DNA from 3 places in the Nesterenkonia rhizosphaerae genome. Region 3 is predicted to be linked to each of the others. Evidence: riboswitches for the same ligand, from Rfam matches in the RefSeq annotation. Region 3 holds a riboswitch; each other region holds the start of a gene.

The links. Region 3 has a riboswitch for S-adenosylmethionine ahead of ABEA23_RS07675 (flavin reductase family protein). Riboswitches for the same ligand answer to the same signal wherever they lie in the genome.
Region 1: another riboswitch for S-adenosylmethionine. It lies ahead of ABEA23_RS02000 (MetQ/NlpA family ABC transporter substrate-binding protein); the one in region 3 lies ahead of ABEA23_RS07675 (flavin reductase family protein).
Region 2: another riboswitch for S-adenosylmethionine. It lies ahead of ABEA23_RS08655 (O-acetylhomoserine aminocarboxypropyltransferase/cysteine synthase family protein); the one in region 3 lies ahead of ABEA23_RS07675 (flavin reductase family protein).

Annotation. Positions count from the first base shown of each region.
Region 1 covers NZ_BAABLW010000002.1:100,155-105,089, forward strand. The annotation lists gene ABEA23_RS01995 (UDP-N-acetylmuramate dehydrogenase) at 1-869, opposite strand, end outside; SAM riboswitch class IV at 1,104-1,243, shown strand; gene ABEA23_RS02000 (MetQ/NlpA family ABC transporter substrate-binding protein) at 1,453-2,346, shown strand; gene ABEA23_RS02005 (methionine ABC transporter ATP-binding protein) at 2,392-3,489, shown strand; gene ABEA23_RS02010 (methionine ABC transporter permease) at 3,486-4,163, shown strand; gene ABEA23_RS02015 (amino acid ABC transporter ATP-binding protein) at 4,317-4,935, opposite strand, start outside.
Region 2 covers NZ_BAABLW010000007.1:644,349-649,283, reverse strand. The annotation lists gene metX (homoserine O-acetyltransferase MetX) at 1-13, opposite strand, end outside; gene ABEA23_RS08655 (O-acetylhomoserine aminocarboxypropyltransferase/cysteine synthase family protein) at 21-1,388, opposite strand; SAM riboswitch class IV at 1,405-1,521, opposite strand; gene gluQRS (tRNA glutamyl-Q(34) synthetase GluQRS) at 1,580-2,509, opposite strand; gene paaI (hydroxyphenylacetyl-CoA thioesterase PaaI) at 2,696-3,139, shown strand; gene ABEA23_RS08640 (phenylacetate--CoA ligase family protein) at 3,145-4,584, shown strand; gene ABEA23_RS08635 (TetR/AcrR family transcriptional regulator) at 4,642-4,935, shown strand, end outside.
Region 3 covers NZ_BAABLW010000007.1:421,113-426,047, reverse strand. The annotation lists gene ABEA23_RS07690 (ABC transporter permease) at 1-90, opposite strand, end outside; gene ABEA23_RS07685 (aliphatic sulfonate ABC transporter substrate-binding protein) at 110-1,159, opposite strand; gene ABEA23_RS07680 (ABC transporter ATP-binding protein) at 1,243-2,097, opposite strand; SAM riboswitch class I at 2,109-2,210, opposite strand; SAM riboswitch class I at 2,348-2,449, shown strand; gene ABEA23_RS07675 (flavin reductase family protein) at 2,462-3,046, shown strand; gene ABEA23_RS07670 (acetate--CoA ligase) at 3,095-4,935, shown strand, end outside.

The sequences.
Region 1 (4,935 bases), on a different contig from region 3:
TCGTGGTCTACGCCTGCAGGGAACCTCGGGGCGCTCTCCGGAAGTGAGGCAGCCTTCGACGCCGCCACAATCGGGTTGGTGAAGAAGGATCCGGTGGACCAGGTATCTGGATCTTCAGGATCGAGCACCATGCCTTTGCCCGCTCGCAGTCCCAGCACGGCCTGTCTGACCTGGGCCAGAGGCGCTCGCCGTTCATCCTCCGGCATCTCCGCGGTCAGCCCGAGGCTGCGGGCCAGTTCCCCGTAGCGCACCGGTGAGGACATGGGCTCCCCCACAGCATGGGTGAGCCGGAAGCGCACCGAGAGCACCACATAACGAGGGGAGCCTTCGATGGTGCTGCGCTTGAGCAGCGAATCGCGGTAGCCGAAGCCCAGCTGTTCATTGTTCAGCACGACCAGCTCACGGCTGGACCGGTCCCATGCGCGGATATCCACCAGCGTCTGCGATACCTCAGCTCCGTAAGCCCCCACATTCTGCACCGGTGTAGCGCCTGTTGAACCGGGGATACCGGAGAGTGCTTCTAATCCCACAAGTCCGCGCTCCACCGTCCAGGCCACGACGTCGTCCCAGGGGTGTCCCGCCGCTACTGTCACCAGCACGCCGTCCTCCCCCACTGGCTCGGCGGTCACTCCGGTGACCGCCACTTGCAGCACGGTGCCGGCGAACCCCTGATCAGAGACCAGTAGGTTCGATCCGCCGCCGAGCACCAGCAGCGAATCGCGGCCAGCTTCACGCTCCGCGTCAGCCGGGAGCGGATGCTCCTGCAGCACCGAAAGGATCTGCGCCTCGGAATCGCCCACAACCCACTGCCCGGCGGGGCCGCCCACGCGCGCGGTGGTGTGCTCACTGAAAGTACGGGAGGAAGTCACCCGCTTAGCCTACCGGGGCGCGGTTGGGGCCCTTCTTTCGCGCTTTACCATCCCCTTTTCGCTTCACCATCCCGGATACGGGTAGGCATTGCGAAAACCGGATGGTAAAACGAGCGCAGCGGTCGGCACGGGAAGGCCTGCGGAAGTATCACTACATATTTTGAACATACTGTGACACTTTGTGACACCTGACATCTGCTTTTGCTCCGCGGAACCGCTAGAGTATGGGGAGTGCTTCGCGAGAAGCGGCCCTCACGATCCGGAATCGGGCCGCTCGCCAACCCCATGTTCCTGGGTGGCACCGGATTAAGAAGCGGCCCGTTTCAGACGGCTTCACCAGCCGTCACCATGCCCGGAACGGGCAAGAGCAGACTCAAGAAGGGACACTCTCAAAAGATGTGTCGAATGTCCGTGCGCTAATCAGCGCCACCCTCCATCGGCTGGCCCCCATCAGGGCCTGAAGCGCTGTGCCCACAATCGGGCACGCCGTTGCCTGTGACGCGGGCCCGTCGTCGTCATTCTCATCTCACCTACAGTCCACTGCGGCACACCTATCCCCGCAGAAATCCTTGAGGAGACACCCATGTTTGCACCAAAGCGCCTAACCGCAGCCCTGGCCGCCACCGCCCTGCTTGGCCTGACCGCCTGCGGCGGCAACGGAGACGCTGAAGCCATTCCGGAGGACCAGACCTCTTTCCGGATCGGTGTGGCCAACCTGCACGAAGGCCACCGGCAGCTGGAGGAGATTGCTGAGGAGGAGTTGGGCTACGAGATCGAGCTGGTCAACTTCACCGACTACAACCAGCCGAATCCCGCTCTGTCCAACGGCGACATCGATGTCAACTGGTTCCAGCACATCGCCTACCTCGCTGAGCACAACAACAGCTCCGGGGATAACCTGCAGCCCATCGGCGCCACCGAGATTGTGCCGCTGACCGTGTACTCCAACGAGTACTCCGATGTCAGCGACTTCCAGGACGGCGACACCGTAGCCATCCCCAACGATCCGGTGAACCAGGGCCGCGCCATCAACGTGCTGGTGGCGGCAGGACTGCTTGAACTGGCTGAGGAGACTGCACAGCCCGAGCCACGCCACATTGATGAAGCAGCGTCGACTGTCAGCGTCCAGGCCCTCGACGCCGCCCAGACCGTCAACGCGCTGCAGTCGGTACAGGGCGCTGTGATCAACAACAACTTCGCCCAGGACGCAGATCTTGACCCGAACGAGGATGGCCTCTTCTCCGACGATCCGAGCGACCCGAGCGCCTTCCCCTACGTCAACGCCTTCGTTGCCCGCGAAGCCGATGTAGACAATGAGGCTCTGCGTGAGATCGCTGCGCTCTATCACGACCAGCGGGTGCTGGACATCATTGATGAGCGCTCTGCAGGCACCTCGGTTCCCGCCGGCGATGTGACCGCGGAGGAACTGCAGGAGGCCCTGACCGATTACCAGGAAGCCCTGCGTCAGGCCGAGTAATCGCTTAAGCCTGCACCATCCCCCAGCACAGAAAGCCCAGTATTTGTGAGCACTCCGAGCACAGAAAGCACCGCTGCGCTCGCTGCTGGTGGAGGTCCGCTGATCCATTTCAGCAATGTGACGCGGACCTTCACCACCGGCAAGTCATCTTCAGTCACCGCCGTCGACGACGTCTCCTTCACCGTGAACCGCGGGGAGGTCTATGGCGTCATCGGCTTCTCAGGAGCGGGCAAGTCCACTCTGATCCGGCTCGTCAATGGTTTGGAGAAGCCCACCTCCGGGACCATCACCGTGCTGGGTCAGCAGATCTCCGGCATGCCAGAGTCCAAGCTGCGGCACGTACGCTCGCGCATCGGCATGGTCTTCCAGCAGTTCAATCTGTTCACCTCCCGCACCGTGGCCGGCAATGTGGCCTATCCGCTGAAGGTCGCCGGTTGGAAGAAGGAAGAACGTGAGGCCCGCGTTGCAGAGCTGCTGGAGTTCGTAGGCCTGGCCGATAAAGCCAAGGCCTACCCCGAGCAGCTCTCGGGCGGGCAGAAACAGCGGGTGGGAATCGCCCGCGCGCTGGCCGCTGAGCCGGACATCCTGCTGGCTGATGAGTCCACCTCCGCCCTGGACCCCTCCACCACGGAGGAGGTGCTGCGGCTGCTGCGCCGCGCCAACGAGGAACTCGGCATCACCATCGTGGCCATCACCCACGAGATGGAGGTCATCCGTGCCATCGCTGACCGGGTGGCAGTCATGGACAAAGGCCGGATCGTGGAAGAGGGCCCTGTCTACGATGTGTTCTCCAACCCGCGCAGCGGCGCAGAAGCCAGCTTTGTCGGTTCGGCCCTGAAGGACAGGCCCACCGACGCCGACCTGGCCCGCATCCGCAAGAGCACTTCGGGAAGGCTCATCACCGTCTCGCTGCGCGATTCTGCCGCAGTGGGAGCAGTCCTGGGCCGTGCGGCAGCATTAGGTGTCAGCTTTGAGATCGTGCACGGCGGCATGAACACCACAAAGAACGCTGCCTTCGGTCTGCTGACCATCTCTGTTGAAGGCGACGACGCCGCCGTCGCCGGTTTCCTTGCCGAACTTCGCAGCGCTGGTGATGGCCAGGAGATCAGCACTGGCGCGACCGGAGAGGAGGCAGCACGGTGATCGAGCGTTTCCAGAATCTTGACTGGTCGTATTACCTGCCAGAACTGTGGGAAGCCACCCAGGACACCATCTACATGGTGGTCATGGCCTTTGCTATCAGCGGGGGCATCGGTCTGGCGCTTGGCCTGCTGCTCTACACCACCCGTGAGGGCAATATCCTGGCGAATAAGCCGGTCTTCGCCACGGTGAACTTCGTGGTGAACACCATCCGGCCCATTCCCTTCATCATTCTGCTCGCAGCCATTCAACCGCTCACCCTGCAGGTGGTGGGCACCGGAATCGGCAATACTGCGGTCATCCATGTCATGGTGTGGGCCTCGACGTTCGCCATCGCCCGTGTGGTGGAACAGAACCTCGTGTCCATCGACCCGGGCGTTATCGAGGCCGCACGCGCCATGGGGGCCTCCCGCACGCGCATCATCTTTACCGTGATCCTGCCTGAAGGGCTCGGGCCGCTGGTTCTGGGCTACACGTTCGTGATCATCGCTCTGATTGATATGTCAGCTCTGGCCGGTGTCATCGGCGGCGGCGGTCTTGGAAACTTCGCCATTGTGGAGGGCTACCAGCGATTCCGTCCGGAGGTCACCTGGTTGGCGGTGATCGTCATCGTGGTGATGGTCCAGGGACTGCAGCTTGTGGGCAACCGGCTGGCCAGGAAGATCCTGCGCCGGTGACCCGCACATAGGCCTGCCCTCCAGACGACTGGGCATCGACGGAGGGCAGATGGGTGGGGCCCCGGCAGCTAGGTGCAGCTGCCGGGGCCCCTTGGCGTTTCCGTGAAAATGAAACGATTTGTGACTTGCGAAGCTCTTCGCCGGAATCAGAAGCTAGTCAGAGAGCGGGTTCAGCACGCGGCGCAGGAAGTCCTGGGTGCGCGGCTGACTGGGGTTGCCGATTACTTCAGCAGCCGGACCTTCTTCGACGACGACGCCCTGGTCCATGAAGACCACGCGGTCTGCGACTTCCCTGGCGAAGCCCATCTCATGGGTGACCACCAGCATCGTCATCCCGGCCTGGGCGAGCTGGCGCATAATAGCCAGCACATCACCGACGGTCTCAGGATCCAGCGCTGAGGTGGGCTCATCGAAGAGCATGAGTTGCGGCTTCATGGTCAGCGCACGCGCGATGGCCACACGCTGCTGCTGGCCGCCAGAGAGCTGCTCGGGACGCCGGTCGGCAAGATGCTTCAGACCCACCTTGTCCAGCTGCTTGAGCGCCTCGGCCTCAGCATCAGCCTGGGACTGCTTCAGCACCCGACGCGGGGTGATGGTGCAGTTCTCCAGCACCGACAGGTGCGGGAAGAGATTGAACTGCTGGAAGACCATGCCGATTTCTCGGCGCATCGCATCCAGGTTCACATCCGGGTCCGTGGCTTCGTAGTCGCCCACCGTGATGGTTCCCGCATTCGGGTCCTCCAGGCGGTTCACGCAGCGCAGCAGTGTGGAT
Region 2 (4,935 bases), 220 kb from region 3:
CACCGTGGGTCATTCGTGGATCAGCCCGCTGCCTTCTGGTCCAGGGTGTCCAGTGCCTGCTGGAGGTCGGCCAGGATGTCATCGATGTGCTCCAGGCCCACCGACAACCTCACCAGGCCAGGCTTGATGCCTGCAGCACGCTGTTCTGCCTCACCCAGCTGCCGATGCGTGGTGGTGGCTGGATGGATGGCCAGCGAACGCACGTCACCGACGTTGGCGACCAGTGAATGCAGTACCAGCGCATCGACCACCTGCTGTCCCGCTCGAGCCTGGGCGCTGTGATCTCCTGCTGCATCGATCTCGAACGCCAGCACTGCGCCCACGCCCTTGGGCAGGTACTTCTGCGCCCGCTCGTAGCAGGGACTGGAGGGCAGGCCTGAGTAGTACACCCGGCGCACAGCAGGGTGCTGCTGAAGAAACTCCGCCACAGCTTGGGCGTTCTGGACATGACGCTCAACGCGCAGGCTCAGTGTCTCCAAGCCCAGGTTGATCTCGAAAGCGTTATGGGGTGAGAGCGAGGGGCCGAGGTCGCGCAGCAGCTGCACCCGGGCCTTCAGGATGTAGGAGAGGTTGACTCCGAAGATGCCCTCCGGTCCTAAGTCTCGGCCGAAGACAAGTCCGTGGTAGCTCTCATCCGGCTGGTTGAAGCCCGGGAAGCGCTCGGGGTAGCGGCTGTAGTCAAAGTTTCCGGAGTCCACTATCACCCCGGCGATGGCCGTGCCGTGCCCGCCGAGGAACTTCGTGGCTGAGTGCACCACCACGTCGGCGCCGTATTCGATAGGACGCAGCAGATACGGGGTGGGCAGGGTGTTATCCACTATCAGCGGTGCCCCGAATTCATGCGCCAGACCAGCTACACCTTCTAGATCGAGCACATCTCCGCGCGGGTTGGCCACGGTTTCGGCGAAGAACGCGACAGTATTGCCTTTGATCTCAGCTCGCCAGGACTCCAAGTCATCGGGGTCCTCCACAAAACTGACTTCCACGCCGAACTTGGGCAGCGTGTGCTTGAAGAGATTCTGCGTGCCGCCGTAGAGAGTCGGTGAGGCGACGATATGACTGCCGGCTTCAGCGATATTCAGCAGCGCCAGTGATGTGGCGGCCTGCCCCGAACCGACTGCCAGAGCGCCGACGCCGCCTTCTAAGGCTGCGATTTTGTTCTCAACCGCTTCCACCGTCGGATTGCCGATCCGGGTGTAGATGGGGGCGATCTCCTCCAGCCCGAAGCGCTTGGCGGCAGCGTCAGTGCTGGGGAAGACGAAGCTGGTGGTCTGCTGAATCGGCAGGGCACGGGCACCGCTGGCGGGATCCGGGGCGACACCGGCATGGATCTGCCGGGTCTCGAATTTGGCGGTTTCCGGGGAAAAAGTGGGGGTGTTCTCAGACATAGAGATGTCTCCTCATGACTCGCGCTTGCCTCAGCGCGGTTCTGCGCTGCGACCTGGTCGTCACCCGGGGCACCCCACCGCGAAGGAGGGTTGCCGGCCAGCAAACCGGGGTTTTGCGCTGGCACTCTTGACCGTGGCTATAAGTGAAGCCCACTTGTGGCACGGGCCGCAAGTCAGGATGAAACGTTTCGCTATATGGACTCACTTGGGCCGCGTTTTTGCGATGCAGGGCTAAACACCCATGGCTGCTTCGGCAGTCGAGAGGGATCAAAAGTCTCCACAGACTGTTCCAAAGGACCACGCGGCAGCCCCAGCGAGGCCAGGAGCTCATCGCGGACTTGTTCCGGGCTTTGTCCCAACTCACTCAGCTGCCCCAGAGTCACCGCGCCGTCACGCTTGGCCAGCCGCTGACCTTGCCGGTTGAGCACCAGCGGAACATGGGCATATTGCACCGACTCAGCGGTCTGCTGCCCGTAGAGCAGGCCGCGCAGATACACCTGCCGCGGGGTGGAGCTGGCCAGGTCATCTCCGCGCACCACTTGGTCCACACCGGTTAAGTGATCGTCCACCACGACGGCGAGGTTATATGCGGCAGTGCCGTCATTGCGCACCAGCACCAGATCATCCACGAGTCCGGTGACCTCGCCAAGCAGCAGGTCAGCCACCCGGTACTCGCCGGCTTCAGCCTTCAGCCGCAGCGCCGGAGGCCGCTGCTGGCGGCGCTGGCGACGTTCTGCATCGCCGAGATCTCGGCAGGTGCCGGGATAAGCCCCGGGCGGTGCGTGCGGCGCCCGGGGCGCGTCCTGGATTTCGCGGCGGGTACAGAAGCACTCGTAGACCAGACCGGCCTCGCGCAGCTGGGCCACGGCGGCCTCGTAATGGTGCTGCCGCTGGGACTGCCACAGTGGCTCGCCGCTGAAGGTGATGCCTATTGCCCTCAGGTCCTTGAACTGACGCTCGGCGGAGCCGGGGATGGTCCGGCCGGCGTCCAGATCTTCAAAGCGCAGCAGCAGCGGACGGCCGGTTGAAGCGGCAAAGAGCCAGGACAACAGGGCGGTGCGCAGGTTCCCCAGGTGCAGGTCCCCTGAGGGGCTGGGGGCGTAGCGACCGGCGGACATGATGCCATCCTATAGAGCCGCCTAAATGTGCTTGACATCACATTTTCAGGGTGCTTGAGTTGACTTACTGACCAATCGGTCTGGAATTGATGCAAGGAGCCCCGGATGCCTGCACCCAGCACTGCCACCCCAGCCACCGCTGAGGAGACTGCTGAGCACACTGCCCAGAAAGCCGGCAATGGTGTGCCCATGCCCGCAGACGGCCCCCGGCATAGGATGCTTGAGACTGACTCCTGCACCCGCTGGCTCGGTGGAGAGGTTCTGCTGGCCGAGCCCGGGCACGCCAAGCTGCGTATGCGCGTGCGGGAAGAGATGACCAATGGGTTCAAAATCGCCCACGGCGGCATGATCTTCACCTTGGCTGATACCTGTTTCGCCATGGCCTGCAACCATCCCGACGGCGATGACGGCACGATCACCGTGGCCTCCGGGGTGGATATCAACTTCCTGCGACCAGCGAAGCTCGATGATGAGCTAGTGGCCGAGGCAGTGGAGGTCTCCCGCAGCGGCCGCAGCGGAATCTATGACGTCACCGTCACTCACGGCACCGAGACCATCGCGGTCTTCCGCGGACGCTCCCGCACAATCCCCTTCCCTGCCACCGAGTCCGCCGAGACTCCTTCCGCGAGGTGAGACATATGACCATCACAGCTTCAGATCCACTGCCCTCCGCACAGCGCACCGCAGGCGAAACACCGGCAGGCCCCGGTTCCCGTCCCGTCTCGCCAGTGGCGAAGCAGACCAACGCGGTGCAGGCCGCCTATGCGGCCACTGCTGCACCGGTCACCCCGGGTGCTGAGCCCGATGCAGAAGAGCTGCTGCCGCGAACAGACATTGAGTCGCTCCAGCTTCAGCGCCTGCAGGCCACCATCAGTCACGCCTACGAGAACATCGCCGCCTACCGCGAGCTCTACGACGCCGCAGGCGTAGGTCCCGATGACCTGCAGACCCTGGAGGACCTTTCGAAGTTCCCGTTCACCGACAAGGAGTTCCTGCGCCGGGCCTACCCCTTCCAGTCCTTTGCCGTGCCAATGGAGCAGGTGCGCCGGATTCACGCCTCCTCCGGAACCACCGGCAAACCAACGGTGGTGGGCTACACCGAGGGCGATATCGACCGCTGGGCAACGCTGCTGGCACGCTGCCTGCGCTTCTCAGGCGTCCGGCCCGGCGATATCGTCCACAATGCCTACGGCTATGGGCTGTTCACCGGCGGGCTCGGGGCCCACTACGGCATTGAGAAACTCGGAGCCACGGTCATCCCGATGTCCGGTGGACAGACCGAGAAGCAGATCCAACTGATCCAGGATTTTAAGCCTCGAGTCATTCTCTGCACCCCCACCTACCTGCTGGCGCTGGCCGATGCGTTCCGCCATGCCGGGCTGGATCCGCGCGAGACTTCCCTGGAACTCGGTGTTCTGGGTGCGGAGCCGTGGACCGAAGAGATGCGCCACGAGATCCAGCGCAGCTTCAACATCACTGCCTGCGATATCTATGGACTTTCAGAGATTATGGGTCCAGGTGTGGCCGGAGAGTCGGCCCAGCGCCAGGACGGCTCAGTGATCTGGGAGGATCACTTCCGGCCGGAGATCATTGATCCGATTTCCGAAGAGGTTCTGCCGCTGGGCCACCATGGAGAGCTGGTCTTCACCACCTTGACCAAAGAAGCCCTGCCGATGATCCGCTACCGCACTCACGATCTCACCCGCTTGCTGCCGGGCACTGACCGTCCCGGGCACCGCCGTATGGGACGCATCACCGGACGCAGCGACGACATGATCATCTTGCGCGGGGTCAATCTCTTCCCCACACAGATCGAAGAGATCGCCTTGGGCGTTCCCGAACTGTCACCGCATTTCCAGCTGCGCCTGACCCGCCCGAGCACGATGGACCAGCTGACGGTGCGAATCGAACGCCGCCCAGAGGTGCCCCGGGAACAGGCTGAGGCTGCCGGTGCCGAACTCGCACGGCAGATCAAAGTCAAGATCGGCTCCAGCTGTCAGGTCAGCGTGGAGGAGCCGGAGTCGCTGGCGCGCTCATCCGGCAAACTGCGCCGGGTTTATGACGAACGCCGTCGCTAGCAGACCCGCAGGGGCTAACCTGGTATCCCGCCTGACCGATCAGTAAGGAAATAGCCCGTGCCTCGTTCTGCTGCCTCCACCAGCCCTGTCACGCGAACCGGTGCCGCCTCACGCAGAGGTCGGCCCGGCTATGACCGCGACAGCCTGGTACGGGTCTGCGTAGAAGTCTTTAACCGGCACGGATACGAAGCCACCTCCATGGGCGTACTGGCCGAGGAGCTGGGGATCTCCAAATCCGCGATCTATCACCATGTGAAGTCCAAGGAAGAGATTCTGGAGACCGCGCTGACGCATTCTCTGGCGGAGCTAGAGCGTGTGGTCTCCGATGCCGAAGCCCTAGATGTCCCGGCG
Region 3 (4,935 bases):
GGGCAGTCTTCGGCCCGCGCTGGTTCTGCCAGCTGAAGCGGAGCTGTTCTGAGCGGGCTGGTCAACGGGTGTGGCAGGTGCAGAAGTCATGATCGTTCAGGTCCCCTGATTAGTCTTCTTCATCGGAGATATTGGCCTCATCGGCGGCGTTCTCGGTGCCGGCGGCGTCGGTGGCTTCACGGTTCTGCGCGAACTCGGGGTGGAACAGAGTCTCCAGAGCCTCATCCACCTCATCTTGACTGTCCACATCCCCGTTCTCTACGAAGTAGGGACCCGCGGCCTCCAGCGCCTGGCGCAGCTGATCCCCGGGAACCGGGTCGATATCGAAGTTCACGCGCTCACCGAGGACTCGCTGCGCAACCTCCAGCTCGATCCCGGAGTACTCGGCGAGGATCTCCGCGGTTTCCTCCGGGTTCTCGATCGCCCATTCTCGGGCTTGCTCGTACACGTTGACCACAATCTGGACTACATCGGGATGTTCTTCGATGAAGTCGGCGGGGGCACTGAGGACTGAATAGCTGTTGAAGTCCACATTCCGGTAGACCAACTCCGCACCGTCGAACTCAGCACCTGCCATGATCGGGTCCAGTCCGCTCCAGGCATCCACCTGGCCGCTGATCAGCGCCTGGCGGCCATCTGCGTGCTGCAGTGCCTGGACCTCGACATCGTCAAGAGACAGACCGGCCTCATCCAGGGATCGGGCGAGGAAGAAGAACGGGTCGGTGGCCAGAGTTGCTGCCACAGTCTTGCCTTCCAGATCCGCAGGGCTCTCAATACCTGAATCAGGCATCGTCACCAGTGCGGTCCATTCCGGCTGAGACTCAATGAGGATGGTCTGGGTGTCAGTGCCCACGGAGCGGTTCAGCAGCGCCGCAGACCCGGCAGTGGAGCCGATGTGAATATTGCCGGCGCGCAGGTTTTCGTTGGCTCGGTTGGAGCCGTGGGACTGAACCCATTGGACGTCGACGTCGTGCTCGGCAAGTTCCTCTTCCAGCCAACCGTGTTCCAGAATCACCAGAGACAGCGGGTTGTAGGTGGCGAAGTCGATATTCAGAGTCTCAAGCTCGTCATTGCTGCCTCCGCAGGCGGTAGCCGAGAGCATGGCTGTCGCCGCTGCGACGCCGATCAGAGACTTGAGCTTCAAAGATGCAGTGGGCATAACGGGGCCTTTCAGGCAATAAAGAACGGCAAAACACAAAGGTCTTTAGGGCAGGGATCGGCGAGCGGCCAGGGCCGGGGAGCTCAGTGCGAGTCCACGCCGAGGCCCGCGTAGAGTTCTCCACGCAGTCGGGCCAGTTCCGCTGATGCTCTCTCCCGGGGGCGCTGCCCGGGAACGGTGAGCAGCTGTTTGATGGTGGCCCCTTCTGGAGCGCCTGACTCTTCACCCGCTGCAGACGTTGGTGCGCCTAGCAGCAGGATTCGGTCAGCCAATTGCAGGGCCTCATCCACATCATGAGTCACCAGCAGCACGGTGGTGCCGGTCTGGGCGTGCACATCCAGCAGCAGGTCCTGCATTTTCAAACGAGTCAGGGCGTCCAGCGCACCAAAAGGCTCATCCAGCAGCAGGACGCCGGGTCGGCGGGCGAGCGCCCGGGCCAGTGACGCCCGCTGAGCCATGCCGCCAGAGACTTCGCGGGGTCGCAGATGAGCGCGTTCAGCCAGGCCGACGAGCTCCAGAAGCTCGTCCACCCGCTGGTTGCCCTCAGGTTTGGGCAACCCCCGCGGGAGCCCCATGTGAATGTTCTTGCGCAGTGATCGCCAGGGCAGCAACCGGGGCTCCTGGAATCCGACGGCGGTGCGCGGGTCGTATTTGGCCACCGGCTCACCGTTGATCAGAATCTCACCCTGATAGCCGTGGTCGAGTCCTGCCACGGCACGCAGCAGCGTGGACTTACCACAACCCGAGGCGCCTAATATCGCCACCACTTCCCCAGGGCTGACCTCCAGGCTGACATCACGCAGCACTGTGCGCTGCCCAAACTGCCGGCCCACATCACGGAAGCTCACGTTCAGCGAGTCCTGTCCACTGCTCTCAGCTGCTGTCTCAGAGGTGGGGACCGGAGTCTGGACGCGTTCAAGGGTGGGTACAGATGACATGAAGAAACTCACTCCCATCGGTTCTGGCGTTAGCACCGTGACTGCTGATGACTCAGCCAGCCGGGTTGCTGCGACGTCGTTGGGCCAGATCCCTCAGTCGCTCTGGATGGTTTGCTGCAAAGCTGTTACAGCGTAAATGTTCACAGCTTGTCTACGCCACACTCAGTGACCAACGCCAGTCACAAAATGCAATGTCTCGGAATGTGACACGGTTTTTGCTCAGCTCAGGAAGCGCGGCGTACGGTTAAAGCGTCCATCTCGAGCGGCCGAGAGATCTGGCTCTTTGACGCCGCAGCAACCCGGAGCTGTTTTTATCAGCACTGCCGGGTGCTACCGCCAGGACCGATGGGAGCGTGTATTCCTTATGACCTTGTCAGCGGCAACTCTGGCCCACCCCAATGCAGGGCACAAGCCCAGCAGCGACGACTCCACCGCACACAATCCGTCCAGTTCCGGAGTCCAGTCCCTGGATTCTCTGCAACTGCGCCGCGCCTTCGCGCAATTTCCCCAGGGCGTAGTGGTGGTGGCTGCACACATCAACGGAGCCCCGGAAGGCCTGGTGGCCTCCACCTTCACCGTGGGAGTCTCCCTAGAACCGGCGCTGGTGACATTCGCCGTCCAACACAGTTCCAATACCTGGCCCCGACTCCGGGAAGGTGCCTCCCACCTGGGAGTGTCAGTTATCGGCGCCGACCATCATGGGCTGTGCCGGCAGATTGCCTCCAAGGACCGCGCCGGGCGTTTCACCGGAGTGGACTACACCACCGACGACGGCGCGCTGCTCCTCGATGGTGCACCGCTGTGGCTTAAGACTCGGGTCTATAACGAGTTCACCGCCGGCGACCACGACATTGTGGTCCTAGAAGTTCTGGACCTCGGACTCGACGAACAGGCCCCGGGCCTGGTTTTTCATCGCAGCGAATTCAAGCCGCTTTCCGAAGCAGCCTGAGCTGCCTGATCCGTCCGCAACTTAAGTCCCCCAAGCGTAAGCAGAACTGTGCCCACTACCACTCCCCGCACCAACCAGTCCCCCTACACTGCCCAGGTCCACACCTGGGACACGCCCAGCGAAGCCAGCGGTGATGAACGACAGCGCCTGGACTTCTGGGATCAAGCCGCTTCCCTTCTCGAGTGGGACCGCCCCTGGCAGACCACCCACCACTGGACACCACCGAACCCGCAGACCCGCCGCGGACCGGTGATCCGCTGGTTTGAAGAAGGCAAGCTCAATGCCGCCGTCAACTGTGTGGACCGCCACGTGGCCGCCGGACGCGGGAGCAAAATCGCACTGCACTTTGAGGGTGAACCCGGTGATCGCGCCGATATCAGCTACGCAGAGCTGAAGGACCTGGTCAGCCAGGCAGCCAACGCCCTGCAGCGGCTGGGCATTGGCCACGGCGACCGTGTGCTCATCTACCTCCCGGTGCTGGTGGAGACCATCGTGATCACCCTGGCCTGCGCCCGCATCGGAGCCGTGCACCAGTTGGTCTTCGGCGGCTTCTCGGCTGAAGCGCTGCGCTTCCGCGTCTCGGACACCGGCGCGAAACTGCTGGTCACCTCTGATGGGCAGTACCGCCGGGGTGCAGCAGTGCCGGTGAAGGAGAATGCCGACGCCGCCGTCACCGGCCTCACTGTCGATGAAGGCGGCAGCGTGGAGCATGTCCTGGTGCTGCGCCGTACCGGCAGCGACATCTCCTGGACCACTGATGACCTCAACGGCGACGGCCTGGGTCGAGATGTGTGGTGGCACGACGTCGTCGACACCGCATCGACAGACCATGAGCCGCAGTTCTTCGATGCGGAGAATCCGCTGTTCATCATGTATACCTCCGGCACCACGGGCAAGCCCAAGGGCCTGGTGCATAGCACTGGCGGGTATCTCACCGGTGCGCTCTACAGCTATCTGCGGCTCTTCGCCCACCCTGATCCGGACCAGCGCGATCATGATGTCCATTGGTGCACTGCCGACTTAGCCTGGGTCACCGCCCATACCTACGAGATGTATGGCCCGTTGGCCGCCGGGGCCACCCAAGTGATCTACGAAGGGGTGCCCAATGTGCCCCATCCTGGCCGGCATTTTGAGATCATCCAGCGCCACCGGGTGACCAGCTACTACACCGCCCCGACCCTGGTGCGCTCCCTGATGGGCTGGTTCCCCTCAGGGATCCCCTCCGAGTACGACCTCTCCTCCATCAGGCTGGGCGGCACCGTCGGTGAGGCCGTCAACCCCGAGGCCGCTGACTGGCTGCGCCGCGAAGTCGGCCGGGACACCCGCGACGCCCAAGGCCGCCCGGCGCTTCCGCTGGTGGATACCTGGTGGCAGTCCGAGTCCGGTTCCACTGTCCTCTCCCCTCTCCCGGAGCTTCGCGAGGCGGGACTGTTCAAACCCGGATCGGTTGCTCGGCCCCTACCGGGATGGTCAGTGGAGGTAGTCGACGAGTTCGGCAACCCCAGCGGTACCGACATCCAGGGAAATATCGTCATCACTCGTCCCGGGCCCTCCATGGCGCGCGGGGTATGGGGCAATCCCGAGCGTTTCTTCACCTCCTACTGGGAGAAATACGCCCATGCTGAAGATAGCCGTGGCTGGTTCCTCGCCGGGGACGGCGCCCGGCGCGATGCGGGCGGCGATATCTGGATTCTGGGGCGCATAGACGACGCCATCAACGTCTCCGGACATCTGCTCTCCACCATTGAGATTGAATCCGCCCTGGTGACCCATCCCGATGTGGTGGAGGCCGGCGTCGCCCCCTGCTACGACGCGACGACCGGTCATGCCGCCGTCGCTTTCACAGTGCTCTCCGCTGCAGCCAGGGAGCGCATTGAAGGTGATGCTGC